3 regions of the Flavonifractor sp. DFI.6.63 genome follow, and region 1 is predicted to be linked to each of the others. Evidence: riboswitches for the same ligand, from Rfam matches in the RefSeq annotation. Region 1 holds a riboswitch; each other region holds the start of a gene.
What was found. Region 1 has a riboswitch for thiamine pyrophosphate ahead of NE547_RS00430 (energy-coupled thiamine transporter ThiT). Riboswitches for the same ligand answer to the same signal wherever they lie in the genome.

Region 2: another riboswitch for thiamine pyrophosphate. It lies ahead of thiD (bifunctional hydroxymethylpyrimidine kinase/phosphomethylpyrimidine kinase); the one in region 1 lies ahead of NE547_RS00430 (energy-coupled thiamine transporter ThiT).
Region 3: another riboswitch for thiamine pyrophosphate. It lies ahead of thiW (energy coupling factor transporter S component ThiW); the one in region 1 lies ahead of NE547_RS00430 (energy-coupled thiamine transporter ThiT).

Annotation. Positions count from the first base shown of each region.
Region 1 covers NZ_JANGBE010000001.1:99,461-103,995, forward strand. The annotation lists gene NE547_RS00425 (HAD-IIB family hydrolase) at 55-870, opposite strand; gene NE547_RS00430 (energy-coupled thiamine transporter ThiT) at 874-1,449, opposite strand; TPP riboswitch at 1,524-1,640, opposite strand; gene NE547_RS00435 (RluA family pseudouridine synthase) at 1,664-2,578, opposite strand; gene lspA (signal peptidase II) at 2,553-3,041, opposite strand; gene NE547_RS00445 (glycosyltransferase) at 3,219-4,100, shown strand; gene NE547_RS00450 (hypothetical protein) at 4,170-4,535, opposite strand, start outside.
Region 2 covers NZ_JANGBE010000033.1:13,107-17,641, forward strand. The annotation lists gene NE547_RS14515 (RNA polymerase sigma factor) at 10-555, shown strand; gene NE547_RS14520 (hypothetical protein) at 552-1,802, shown strand; TPP riboswitch at 2,782-2,883, shown strand; gene thiD (bifunctional hydroxymethylpyrimidine kinase/phosphomethylpyrimidine kinase) at 2,976-3,776, shown strand; gene NE547_RS14530 (thiamine-binding protein) at 3,773-4,069, shown strand; gene thiW (energy coupling factor transporter S component ThiW) at 4,087-4,535, shown strand, end outside.
Region 3 covers NZ_JANGBE010000003.1:18,274-22,808, forward strand. The annotation lists gene NE547_RS01950 (sensor histidine kinase) at 1-370, shown strand, start outside; gene NE547_RS01955 (hypothetical protein) at 1,156-1,407, opposite strand; TPP riboswitch at 1,544-1,649, shown strand; partial or broken gene thiW (energy coupling factor transporter S component ThiW) at 1,865-2,386, shown strand; gene thiM (hydroxyethylthiazole kinase) at 2,589-3,401, shown strand; gene thiE (thiamine phosphate synthase) at 3,388-4,023, shown strand; gene thiD (bifunctional hydroxymethylpyrimidine kinase/phosphomethylpyrimidine kinase) at 4,102-4,535, shown strand, end outside.

The sequences.
Region 1 (4,535 bases):
GACAGGGACAAGGACCGGGCCCGGCAAATGCCGGGCCCGGTCCTTGTCCTTGTTTTAATATCGCTTATCCAGAATCGCGACGATCTGGGCCACGCAGCTTTCGTCACAGGAGCTCAGAATGCGCGCGCCCCAGTCCCGCACCTCCTGCGCGCAGTTGGACGGGGCGAAGGGAATGGCCGAGACGGCCAGCATGGGGATGTCGTTCTGATTGTCCCCCACGCAGTAAATGTTCCGCTCCTCAATGCCCAGCAGCCGGGCCAGGCAGCGCACCATGCCGCCCTTGGTACTGCCCTTGGCGGTCAGCTCCAGCAGCACGGCGTTGGAGAAGATGGCCTCATAGTGCTCTGCCCAACGTTCCAGGATGTAGCGCTGAACGGACCGCAGCAGGGGATTGCGCTGCTGGAGGATGGCCTTGGTCCAGGGCAGGGGCATCTCCAGGATGGGCCGTTCGGTATAGGCGGCCTGGGCCCGGCGCAGATGATGAAAGGTGACCTCGTTGGGCTGATAGGCATAGATCTCGTCCTGGTGATAGGCCTCAAAGCCGATCTCCGGGAAGCGGCGGGCCACCTCCTGCAGGTCCCGGGCCGCCCGCCGGGGCAGGAAGGTCTCACGGACCACCCGGTCGGCTTGGAAGTCGTACAGGCAGGCGCCGTTGGAGAGGACGACCGGCGCGTTGATGGGTACGCTGGCGGCGTGGGGCGCAAAGGTGGGGTGGGCCCGCCCGGTGGCTACGGTAAAGATCCCGCCCGCGCCGGTAAAATAGTCGAGCGCGCGCCGGTTCTCCTCGGACACCCGCAGGTCGGAGCCGTACAGCGTGTCGTCAAAATCGCTGACCAGAAGCACACCGTTGAACTTGCCCAAATGCGTCACACCTTATTTCTTCAGATCGGCCCCCGTAAAGTACTTTTTCAGCGGTGCATAGAGGATACCGAAAATCACCAGGCACAAAACGATGTCAATGCCCACATAGCTGCCGTTGTAGACCAGCGAGTAGAGGGAGGGGTTATCAAACACCGTGCCGAAGATCTCCGTCGGGGCCACAATCTTATAAATGGTAATACCGCTGATGTAGTGGATGATGAACCGGGCCGCGCCGCCCAGGATGCTGCCCCAGAAAATGCCGCCCGGCTTGCCCTTGCCCAGGCCGGCCACGCCGATGACGCCGAAGGCCAGCACATAGTCCAGCAGGATGGACTGCCAGCCCCAGCTCACCGCGCCCTGGATAAACACCTGGAGAATCCCAAAGGCAAAGCAGGCGATCAAGCCGCCGCCCATGCCCCAGCGTACGCAGAACAGCAGCAGGGGCAGCATCTCCAGCGAGACGGAGCCGCCCTGAGGCAGCTCGAACACCTTCAGCAGCCCCAGCACGAGGGACAGGGCGATCATGATCGCCCCTTCGCAGAGCATCCGCACGCCCAGGTGCGATTTCTGATTGCTTGTGGTTGTCATAGAACAGATTCCTCCCAAAAAGATGTACCGCAGCGCAAACCGGGTGTAGCGCAATGCGGTACGGGAGAAACGACAATGTGTGCCGAATACTCTTCCTACGCCGGCATTACCCGGATCAGGTTCAAGGGACCGTGCGCCGCGATAGGCGTCCATCTCAGCCGGACATGCGTCCAGCGCCCCTGCTATTCGATTTGTCCTGCGGTTACTGCAAATTCTATACCAACTGCCGCAGTTTTGTCAATACCTGCGCAAAATAAGGGGGGAGCGGGCACTCCAGGGTCATGCGCCGTCCCGTCCGTGGGTGGGTGAAGGAGAGCCTGCGGGCGTGCAGGCACTGGCCCGCCAGGCCGGGGTAGGGCTTTTTGGCCCCGTATACCGTGTCCCCCAGCAGGGGATGCCCCAGCTTCGCCATGTGGACCCGGATCTGATGGGTGCGGCCGGTCTCCAGTCGGCACTGGATATGGGTATAGCCCCCCAACCGCTCCAACACCGTCCAGTGGGTCACCGCCTCCCGGCCGTGGAGCACATCCACCGCCATCCGTTTCCGGTCGGTGGGGTGCCGGGCGATGGGTGCGCGGACCGTACCGGCATCCTGCTTCAGATTGCCCACACACACGGCCTCGTATTCCCGGTAAAGGGAGTGATCCTGCAGCTGTTCGGCCAGCGCCAGGTGGGCAAAATCGTTTTTGGCCGCGATGATCAGACCGGAAGTGTCCCGGTCGATCCGGTGCACGATCCCGGGGCGCAGCGCCCCGTTGATGCCCGAGAGGGACGCTCCGCAGTGATACAGCAGCGCGTTGACCAGGGTCCCGTCCGGATGGCCCGGCGCAGGGTGGACCACCAGCCCCACGGGCTTGTTGACCACGATCACGTCGCCGTCCTCGTAGATCACATCCAGCGGGATCTTTTGGGGGAGCACGTCAATCGGGGCAGGGTCGGGCAGGACGACGGTAAACACGTCGCCGGGGGCGGTCTTGTCATTCTTCTTTACCCGCCCGCCGCCGCGGGTGACCGCGCCCTCCTCCAGCAGCCGCTGGGCGGCGGAGCGGGTCAGCTCCGGCAGGGTGCGGGCGAGGAACTGGTCCACCCGCTCCCCGGCCCGGTCAGCCGTCAGATGGAGCGGCGTCATCCTGCTTCTCCCGTTTCTCGTACTTATCGTAGAAAAAGATCACGTACACGCACAGGGCGATGCCCCCCAGCACCACACAGATATCCGCCACATTGAAGACGGGGAAATCCAGGAACAGCGTGCGGAACATATCGGTCACGAAGCGCAGGAAGGCCCGGTCGATCAGGTTGCCCACCGCACCGGCCAGCACCACCGCCAGGGCGCAGCGGGCAAAGGGATGCCGCAGCACGCCCTTTACCAGCGCCGCCGCCAGCGCCACGGAGACCGCCAGGGAGATGATGGTCAGAAGCCAGGTATGCCCGGTAAACAGGGAAAAGGCCGCCCCGGTGTTCTGCACATAGGTCAGGTCCAGCACACCGGGCAGAACGGGAAGGGAGCCCCCCAGCGGAATGTGGGCGCGTACCAAAAATTTCACCGCCTGGTCGAGGGCGACCAGAAGGGCCGCAAGGATCAAATACAGCATAAGCGCTCTCCTTTGCACGCCCATCGGGCGTTTGGTTCCCGGATAGTGTACCACAGGCGCCAAAACATTGCAATGCCCCGCCCCTGTTCCGGCGCGCCTTCGTGCGATCCGCTCTTGCGGCCCGGCGGCGGGCGCATTATAATGGGATTTGAGCACATTACAAAAAGGAGTGTCGTTTTGGAACGCGCAAAGGTCAGCATCATCGTGCCGGTATACAACGTGGCGGCGTATCTTCCCGCCTGTCTGGAGAGCATCCGCGTCCAGACCTGGCGGGAGATCGAGGTCATACTGGTGGACGACGGCAGCACGGACGAAAGCCTCTCCCTGTGCCGCGCGGCGGCGGAGCGGGACGCGCGCTTTCGGGTCATCCATCAGCAAAACGCAGGGGTCTCCGCCGCCCGCAACGCGGGACTGGCGGCGGCTACGGGGCAGTACCTCCAGTTTGTGGACGGGGACGACCGGCTCCTGTCCAACGCCACTGAGGTCCTGGTCCACGCCGCTCTGAGCACCGGCACCGACCTGGTGATCGCCCGTTTTTACCGGGTATCCGGTCAGCGCCAGGCGCTGCAGGGGCATATCCGGGGCCGCCGGGTGCTCACGCGGACAGAGTTTGCAGAGGAGATGGTCAAGGCCCCCGCCAACTTCTACTACGGGGTGCTTTGGAACAAGCTCTACCGCCGCAGCATTGTGGAGGCCCACCAGCTGCGCTGCCCGGAGGAGCTGAGCTGGTGCGAGGATTTTCTGTTCAATCTGGAGTACATCAAATATGTCCGTCTGGTGGCCGCCGTCCCGGAGCCGGTGTGCTGTTATATCAAACGGGAGGACAGTCTGGTCATGACCCAGCCCACCCTGCGCCGCACTCTGGAGATGAAGCAGAAGACCTTTTCCTATTACAAGGACCTCTATCAGACCCTGGACCTGTACGAGCGGCAAAAGGGCCGGGTCTACCGCTATCTGATCTCCGCCGCCACCGACGGCGGCAGTCTTGCCCTTCCGGAGCTGCCCCGCCTCCCGGCGCGGAAGGGGCGGCGCAGGCGCGCCGCCGTGCAAAGGCCTTGATAACGCCCCGCGACCAGACGGGAGCGCCCGTTCCGCCCTGCAGGCGGACGGGCGCTCCCGTCTGGTCGCTTATAGGAGATAGGCCAGGGCAGTGAATAGAACCGTCATCAGCAGGATGCCCCCCAAGCAGGTTCCTCCTCCGACCCCCCAGAGGAATTTTTGATTTTTTTGAATGCAGGGCCTTGTCAGAAACAGGGGGACATACCCTGCCGACGCCATGGTCATAAAGGAGAACATGGCGGACATGGTCACCGCCGCGCCGTACACCGTTACATTGATCCCGATGGTATCGCCATACGTAATGGCAAAGGGCATAGTCAGCGTCCCTACGATCAATCCCACCGCCGCATTGGCAAATACATTGGTGCAGATCGTAGAGACAAAACAGATCAGCAGCATGAACACAGGGAAGGGCAGTCCGGTGAAAATGGGCTC
Region 2 (4,535 bases), on a different contig from region 1:
GCGTCATTTATGAGAGAAGCAACAATATTACAAAAGATAAAAGTCCGAGATCCTTCTGGGCTAGAGGCTCTCATGGATATTTACGTGCCTTATGTATCTGTCATCGTGTGGAATATCCTTCGAGACGCTATGTCCCCAGAAGATGCGGAGGAAGTCGTTTCCGACGTTTTTCTGGCCGCCTGGAATCAGTCATTCGACTTAAGACCTGGTCATGTGAAAGGCTGGCTCGGGGCGGTAGCCAGACATAAGGCCAAAGATAAACTGCGTCAGACCGGACAGACGCTCCCGTTGGAGGACAATGTTTTGGACATACCAAGTTCGGACCATCCTTCTGAGGATATGGAGCGCGCAGAAGAGCGAAGGCTGGTCCGCCAAGCAGTAAACTCCTTGGCAGGCGAAGACCGGGAAGTGTTCCTCCGCCATTACTATTACGCTCAATCAATAAAAGAAATTTCTCTCAGCATGGCCCTAAACGAATCAACAATAAAAACTAAGCTGAGACGAGGCCGAATGAAACTAAAAGAAATACTGACGAAGGAGGGAGCAACCTTATGAATCGCAATATTTCCGATTTGCTGGACGCCTATATCGATGAAAGCGTGGATCTAAATGGCACCTCCCTGCTCTCCTCTTCGCGGATCAAGGAGTTGACCCTGAGCCGGATCAATCAAAAAAACACGGCAACAATGCTGGAACAAGGAGGCCAAGGCCGCATCCGCAAGCTTCTTTCCCGCTGTCTGCTGATCGCTGCCATAATCGCATTGCTCTGCTGTATAACGGCATTCGCAATTGTATTTTCCCTGCGCGACGCAGCCAGAATGGATATGGGTATCTCTGCTGAAACTCCTATCCCGGAATGGACGGAATATAACGATGTTGAAAAAACAGCGGAAGAACTGAAGGATGTCCAAGTGACGCTGATGTCCACCATGTGCGCGGAAGAACGGCTTTATGCATATATAGCAATTTCGCCAGTTCCGGAACAAATTGCAGCGATCCTTGCCGAGAACGCCTCTCCAGAATACGAGTGGGATTTGAGCGGAATGAGCACGGTAGGTTGTACCTTCCACACGGAGCAAACCAGCTATGATCCGGAAACACAAACGGCACTGGTCAAAGTATTTGTGTACGGCGAGGAATTGAGGCAGATCGAGCAGGTTGAACTAACGCTTGAACTGACCCATAATCTGAAACCGGAAGAGCGCTATGGTCCCATCGTGATCCCCGTTACAGCAAGTCAGATGATCAGCATCCCGGTGGATATACCCATCGAAAATACGAAAGCCCATTTCGAAGCTGTGTGGGGCCTGCGCCCTGAGATGCCCGATGTTCCTGACTACGTATCGGAAGGCAAAATCACTCAAATTGCAATTTGCGCCGGATATATTGAGTTGGCTCTTGAAACACCGGGTCTATCACAATGGACAACAGAATCTAACGCAGAACAAGTCAAAATTCAGGTAGATCCAGAAATGCCGTTGGCTCCTGGGATGGAAGATATAAAAGGAAATTTTATACGAGGTCTGTTCCGTAACAATTGGACCGTTAGCGTAAATGAGGCGTTGCAGGGAGCATCGGTAAATTACAAAGACAGAACATCCGATGTGATTGACGAAATCCCACGTAACTTAGCGGGCATTTGGTTGCAGCCTAGCGGCAGAACTCCGGATGCCGTATATGAGGGCAAACAAAGATACCAATTTACACCAAAGCAGGCATTTGATTTGAGCGCGGTAGAGTCTATTACCATTGACGGTACTAAGTATTTTTTCCCCACAATGATGGAAGAAATTGATTCTTGAGAATTAAACAGGCCTACTGAACGCCAAGCTGAACAGTTCAATCTGTGCAGGATAGATTGAGGTTAGAACTTGAGCGTCCGGGTATCGCGGAGTGGGCAACCATATCGAACGCGGATCAAGCAGTTGATCAAATCGCCGGTCCGGAAGATATCGAGGCGTTGCCTGAGTCTCGTGCCATCATTACAAGATCCCTGTTTTCCAAGAACGGGTGGGCGAGCGTGGACGAAACTCTGCGTGGGGCGAGGCTAAATTATTAAGGCATTACCGCATGCTTCAACGCGTGCGGATCGGCGCGAAAATTTGTGCCGCAAAAAGGCGCGAAACCGCAGGAATACTTTTTGTATTGCAAGGTTTTGCAACGCATTTGTGGGGCAAATTGGCCGCCAAGACGTGCGTGGGGAATTGTGCGGTGTTGCCTTAAGATGGAACATCGGAAGTAATCGGCCAAATCCCAAGCGTTTACGCCGGCGGCCGGTCATCAAACGATGACGATTCCAAATATCAGTTTATACCGAAAAAAGCATTTGATCTGAGCACGGTCGCGTCTGTCACTATTTGTGATACCAGGTATGCCTTTATTACCATGGACGAAATCAAACTTTGGGCACAACGCCGCGCAGTATATTTGAAGTTGGTCCAAAGCATAGGGCGGCCTGCACACTGCCAATACGGCGCTCCCCCCCAGGGGGGGAGCGCCGTACAAAATAATCCCCGGCACCAGGGCGCCATGCCTCCCTGCTGCAGCCATTCAACAGATCATCGGACGGATAACCCGTTTGGGCATGCCGCCTTGTACTCATCCTCCGCCTTCTTGACGCGCTATCGAAAAACAAAAAACGTTCTATACGCATTTCTTCCGGCCTTTGGGGCGAGCGAAACATTCCTCCTTCGGTTTCATCTTTACTTTCGTTCATTCCTGTGTTATAGTAATGGTTGCAGAATGAGCCGCACTGCGGTTTCTTCTGCGACAAGTCAATATGGTTGCCTGCAAGGGAGCTCTGAAGAAGGGCTGAGAGGGGAAACATCCCGACCTTACCTGATGTGGATAATGCCAACGTAGGGACGCAGTGAGTAACATACGGCTTGGGCCCTTTGCGGCCCCAGCCGTCAAAGTCTATTACTCGGAGCGCTCCTGGACGGGCGTTCCGAGTTTTTTCTTTGGGAGGTATCGAAATGAAAACAGTATTGACCATCGCCGGCAGTGACTCCAGCGGTGGGGCAGGTATCCAGGCCGATCTGAAGACCATGACCTGTCTGGGGGTGTACGGCATGAGCGCCGTCACCGCGCTTACGGCTCAAAACACGACCGGGGTCTACGGCGTGCTGGAAGCCGCTCCCGCATTCGTAGGGCAGCAGCTGGACTGCGTCTTTCGGGACATTCGCCCCGATGCGGTAAAGATCGGCATGGTATCCAACGCGGACATCATCCGCACCATTGGGGCTAAGCTGCGGGAGTACCAGGCCGCGCACATCGTAGTCGATCCGGTGATGGCGGCCACCAGCGGCAGCAGCCTGATGCGGGAGAGCGCGCTTTCCGCCCTGATGGAAGAGCTCTTCCCCCTGGCAGAAGTCATCACCCCCAACCTTCCGGAGGCGGAACGGCTATGCGGTTTCCCCATCGGGGATGAGGCGGATATGCTCCGGGCCGCCGAGGCCGTCGGAACGGTTCTCCCCGGCGCCGTGCTGGTAAAAGGCGGTCACCGGACGGCCGATGCGGACGATCTGCTCTGGCACGGCGGCACGGCCCGCTGGTTCCGGGCGTGCCGGGTAGACAACCCCAACAATCACGGTTCGGGCTGCACGCTGTCCTCCGCCATCGCCTCTTTCCTGGCCCTGGGCCACGCCCTGCCCGAGGCGGTCGGAATGGCCAAGGCCTACATCACCGCCGCCCTGGAGGCCGGGCTGGACCTGGGCGGCGGCAGCGGTCCGCTGAAACACAATTATGCCATTTTGGAAGGGGGCGCCGTGCAATGAATGCGAGCGTCGCCATCCAGGTCCTTCCCAAGGTCCTGGAGCAGGAGGAGACCCGCCGCATCGTGGACGAGGTCATTTCCTACCTGGCCTCCACCGGCCTGCACTATGCGGTAGGCCCTTTTGAGACCACGCTGGAGGGTGAGCTGGACCAGCTTCTGGATCTTGTAAAGGAATGCTGCCGCATCTGTGTGCGGGCAGGCTCCCCCAGCGTGATGAGCTACGTAAAGATCAGCTACAAGCCCGACGGCGTCTGGACCATTGCGGATAAGACGGGCCGCTATCAAACCCTGTAAGGGAGGAGGAAATTCCGATGCAACCGATTCATTCTGCGTCCGCCATGACCCGGGCCGGCGGCGTCTCAGTACGAAAAATGGCGCTTACCACCATGCTGGCCGTGCTGAGCTTCGTGCTCTCCACCTTCGTCTATTTTCCCGCTATGGCGCCCTTCCAGCATTTCTGCAACCTTCTGGGGGCCGTGTTCCTGGGCCCCTGGTACGGGCTGGCCGCCGCCGCCCTGACCGGGCTGCTGCGGATGGTGCTCACGGGGCGGACCATCCAGGCTCTGGTGGGCGCCGTGTTCGGCGCGTTTCTCTCCGCCCTGCTGTATCAGAAAACGCGCAAGCTCTGGCTGGCGTATGCCGGCGAGGTATTCGGCACCGGCATCCTCAGCGCCATAGCCGTTTACCCACTGATGCGGCTATTCTACGGTCTCCCCCCTCACTCTCCCTTCTACTACATCCCCTTCTATGTTCCCTCCGC
Region 3 (4,535 bases), on a different contig from region 1:
CCCTCCCGTGCTGGACGCGGTGTTTTCCTCTTGCTTTGACCAGGCTCAAAATCAAGGGATCTCCGTGGAGGCAAAGCTTTCTCCGCCTAGCACCCTGCCGGTGGATGAGGGCGAATTGGCCATCGTCGTGGCAAATGCCCTGGAAAATGCCATTCACGCAAATCTCTCGTTGCCCCGAAAACAGCGAAAGATCCGGTGCAAGATGGTGGGGACGCCTGGTGTCATGCTGGAACTCACGAATCCTTGTACTGCCAATGTCACCTTTGACAGCAACGGTCTTCCGGTAGCACAAAAGGAGGGACACGGTCTGAGGTACATTCCATCTCTGCTTTTTGCCAGAAAAACGGAGCCGTCTGCCAGTTTGACCTGACAGACGGTTGGTTCCGGTTGAGGTTGGTGCTCTAATGTACAAAGTTTATGTTTATCATCTAATATCCTGTTTTTAGCTACGATGGGCATTTTGTCATTCTTTTTCTCGCCCGGCCAACCCGAACTGCGAGCAACTGGTGCAATTGAGCCAGATGCTCTCCGAGGACGAAGGCTATAGCACTACGCTGCCGCCTTTATATGTTCGGGGCTATTTCTGCTGCTTGGCATTCTCGTCGCGTTGCTGTCCCTGGAAGCCAGAGCAGCCATTGGAACGCAACAGCTCCGGATGCTGCGGCATCTCAGCGCACTGGTGGTGAATGTGTGGATGTCTATGGATTTGGCGGTGCTCTAGATGGTACATATCAGCGGCGCAATATGCATGTATTGGCCACGCCGCTTTTTATGGTCCAGTTCTAGCGCAGTATGATGGGCAGGGATAACCGTCTGCTGCAGATTCTAATAGCCTGGCCCCATTCCGAATTTGATCAGGAGACATGGCTGATGCCAGGCAGGTTTGGCGTACTTGACTTGCGATGTGTACTTTATTGTCCATCCCCTATCTTTGTCTACAGCGTACTAAAATCGCCTTCGTTCACTAGTTTTCCCAAATAGAAATCAGAGGGCATACGGCTTTCTAAGTTGACCCAGTTCACAATCCAGTTTGACAATTTCTTTGACCACACAGCCAGCCACAGACAGAGCTGGAACAACCGGAAAGTCTGTGCTTCAAACGCATCAAAAAGCAACCTAACTAAAAGAGAAACAGCTGTAAACCGCCAAAAAGTGTTAGAAAAAATCATTTTTCGATGTTGACGTGCGGGAGGTCACAGGTTCAAGTCCTGTATCGTCCACCAGAAAAGCCGCTGTTTCCAAAAGGAAACAGCGGCTTTTTGCTGTCTTTTCCCCCTCCGGCTCCCGGACCCTGAGGGACTTACTGCCCGAGACATTGGGTTGGATCTCGGCCCCAGGACCATCAAAACCGGCAGTTATATGCGCACTGGCGCCCTCAGCATCCGTGTTATCGGAAATAAAGGCCATGATATGCGGTTTCCTGTCTGATATTTTTCCCGCGTGGTATTTCCCCCTCAATTATGGATTCTGCTTTCCCGCTGAAATGCCGCGGCGAAAAAGCTTGCATTTTGCCGGAGAAGGGAATATACTGTACCCCAATAACAGAATAAAAAACGGGAGCTTGTGTGACAGGCTGAGAGTAAGGTATGACCTTAGACCGATAACCTGATTTGGGTAATGCCAACGTAGGGAAACAGCGGAATTCGCTTTATGGCGGGGATTATCCAGCGGGATAATCCCCGTTTTTTATGTGCTGAAAGGAGGGAAAGGGGTCGAAAAAACCGGCGGGTGGAAGGGGAGCGCCTTGCGCCTGAGAAATGCTGCGATGGGAACCCGTGTTTCGGGGTGAGAGGAGGCTAGGGAGCCTCGACCGTGCGAAAGCTGTCTACTTTCGTAATCTGATTTACGAAAAGAGTGTCAAGCCATGAACCAATCCAAAAAGATCTTCCGTATGGTATTTCTGGCCATGATGGTGGCCATCGGCGTGGTGATCTCCCCCATCCTCCGGGTGGAGGGGATGTGTCCCACCGCTCACCTCATCAACATCGTGTGCGCGGTGCTCATGGGGCCCTGGTACGCCCTGCTGTGCGCCACCCTCATCGGGATCATCCGCATGAGCACCATGGGTATACCGCCCCTGGCCCTCACAGGTGCGGTGTTCGGCGCCTTCCTGTCCGGCGTGCTCTACCGGGCGTCCAAGGGCAAGCTGATCTGTGCCGTCATCGGGGAGGTGGTGGGTACCGGTATCATCGGCGCCATCGTCTCCTATCCGGTGATGACCCTGCTGGTGCACCGGGAGGGACTGAGCTGGCTGTTCTACGTGCCCTCCTTCCTGTGCGGCACCCTCATCGGCGGCTCGGTGGCCTTCATATTCCTGCGGCAGCTGGCCCGGGCAGGGATGCTCCCCCGGTTCCAGCGGATGCTCTCCGACCGGAGCTTTGAGGAGGGGAGCAGCCCTCTGTCCAATGCCATTGCCATCGCCGCCCTGGGGGTGATCGGCTACCTCATCATCAAGATCCTCACCGGCATGGTGTTCCAGACCGCCGGCCCCCTGTGGAACTGGGCGGCCTGGGGTATGATCGCCATCTTCGTGGTCATGGCTCTGGTCTATTACCTGCTGTATGCCCAACGAAAGGGGGCGGAGGCCGGTGAGTGAGAGAATCTCCCAGATGCTCTGCACCCTGCGGGAGGCGGACCCGCTGATCCACGCCATCACCAATCCCATCTCCATTACCCAGTGCGCCAACGCCGTGCTGGCCCTGGGGGCCCGGCCCATTATGGCGGAGCACCCCCGGGAGGTGGAAGAGATCACCGCCACGGCTGCGGCCCTGCTGTTCAACCTGGGCAACATCACCGATGTGCGGATGGAGGCCATGGAGCGCTCCGCCGGAGCGGCCCGGAAGAACGGGGTGCCTGTGGTCCTGGACGCGGTGGGGGTGGCCTGCTCCCGGCTGCGCCGGGACTACGCCAACCGGCTGCTGGAGCACTTCCCGCCGGCGGTGCTCAAGGGCAACTACGCCGAGATCAACGCCCTGGCCCGGCCGGACTACACCGCCTCCGGCGTGGACGGAGACAAAGCCCTCACCCCGGCGGCGGCGGCCCGGGCCGCCGGTGAGCTGGCCCGCCGCTACGACTGCGTGGTGCTGGCCAGCGGCGCGGCCGACCTGGTGGCCGACGGGACGGGGACCACGGCCATACACAACGGCACCCCGCAGCTGGGGAGCGTCACCGGGACGGGCTGTATGCTGGGTGCCCTGTGCGCCTGCTTTCTGGCCGCCGCCTCCCCTTTGGAGGCGGCGAAGGCGGCCTGCGTCACCCTGGGGGTAGCGGGGGAAAAGGCGGCCACACCCAAGGGCAGCGGCACCTTTCTGGTGAACCTGCTGGACCAGCTCTCCACCCTGGATGGGGAGACCATCCAAGCCTGTGAACGGACGGAGGAATTTTGCAATGAAGAACCTTGATACCACCCTCTACCTGGTGACCGACAGCACCGGCCTGTCTGAGGCGGCATTTCTGGAAAAGGTGGAGCAGGCCCTCCAGGGGGGCGTGACCTTCCTGCAGCTGCGGGAGAAGGAGCGGTCCACCCGGGAGTATATCCATCTGGCCCGGAAGGTCCACGCCCTCGCCAGGCGCTACCAGGTGCCGCTGGTGGTGGACGACCGGGTGGACGTGGCCCTGGCGGCGGAGACGGACGGGGTCCATGTGGGCCAGTCCGACATGCCGGTGGAGCTGGCCCGAAAGCTCCTGGGGCCGGACAAGATTGTGGGGGCCACCGCCAAAACGGTGCCCCAGGCTCTGGAGGCCCTGGAGCAGGGGGCGGACTACCTGGGAGTGGGGGCCATCTACCCCACCACCACCAAGGTGGTCACCGTCATCACCTCCACCGAAACCCTGGGGGAGATCTGCAAAGCGGTGCCCATCCCGGTGAACGCCATCGGCGGGCTGAACCGGGACAACCTGGGGGTGCTGAAGGGCATCCCCATCGCAGGCATCTGCGTGGTCTCCGCCATCATGAAGTCTGCCGACCCCAGGGCGGCTGCGGCGGGGCTGCGGCAGGCCTTTGACGAGTTGAGAAAGGAATAACGTATCCAGCGGCACATTGGGGGCACCACCTTATGCCGCTTAACAAAACAATGCTGAACCACAAAGGAGGCCTATCCCATGAAAACAGCATTGACCATTGCAGGCAGCGACTGCAGCGGAGGCGCCGGAATTCAGGCTGATCTGAAAACCATGACCATGAACGGGGTGTACGGCATGAGCGCCATCACGGCGCTGACGGCCCAGAATACCACCGGCGTCACCGGGATCATGGAGGTCCCGCCCGATTTTCTCCGGCAGCAGCTGGACATGATCTTTTCGGATATCCGCCCCGACGCGGTGAAGATCGGCATGGTGTCCGGCGGGCCGCTCATCGAGGCCATCGCCCAAGCCCTGACGGACTGGAAGGCGGAGCATATCGTGGTGGACCCGGTGATGGTGGCCACCAGCGGCTCGGCCCTGATGGAGACGGAGGCTGTCTCCGTCCTGAAGGCCAGGCTGCTGCCCCTGGCCGACCTGGTCACCCCCAACATCCCGGAGGCGGAGGTACTGTC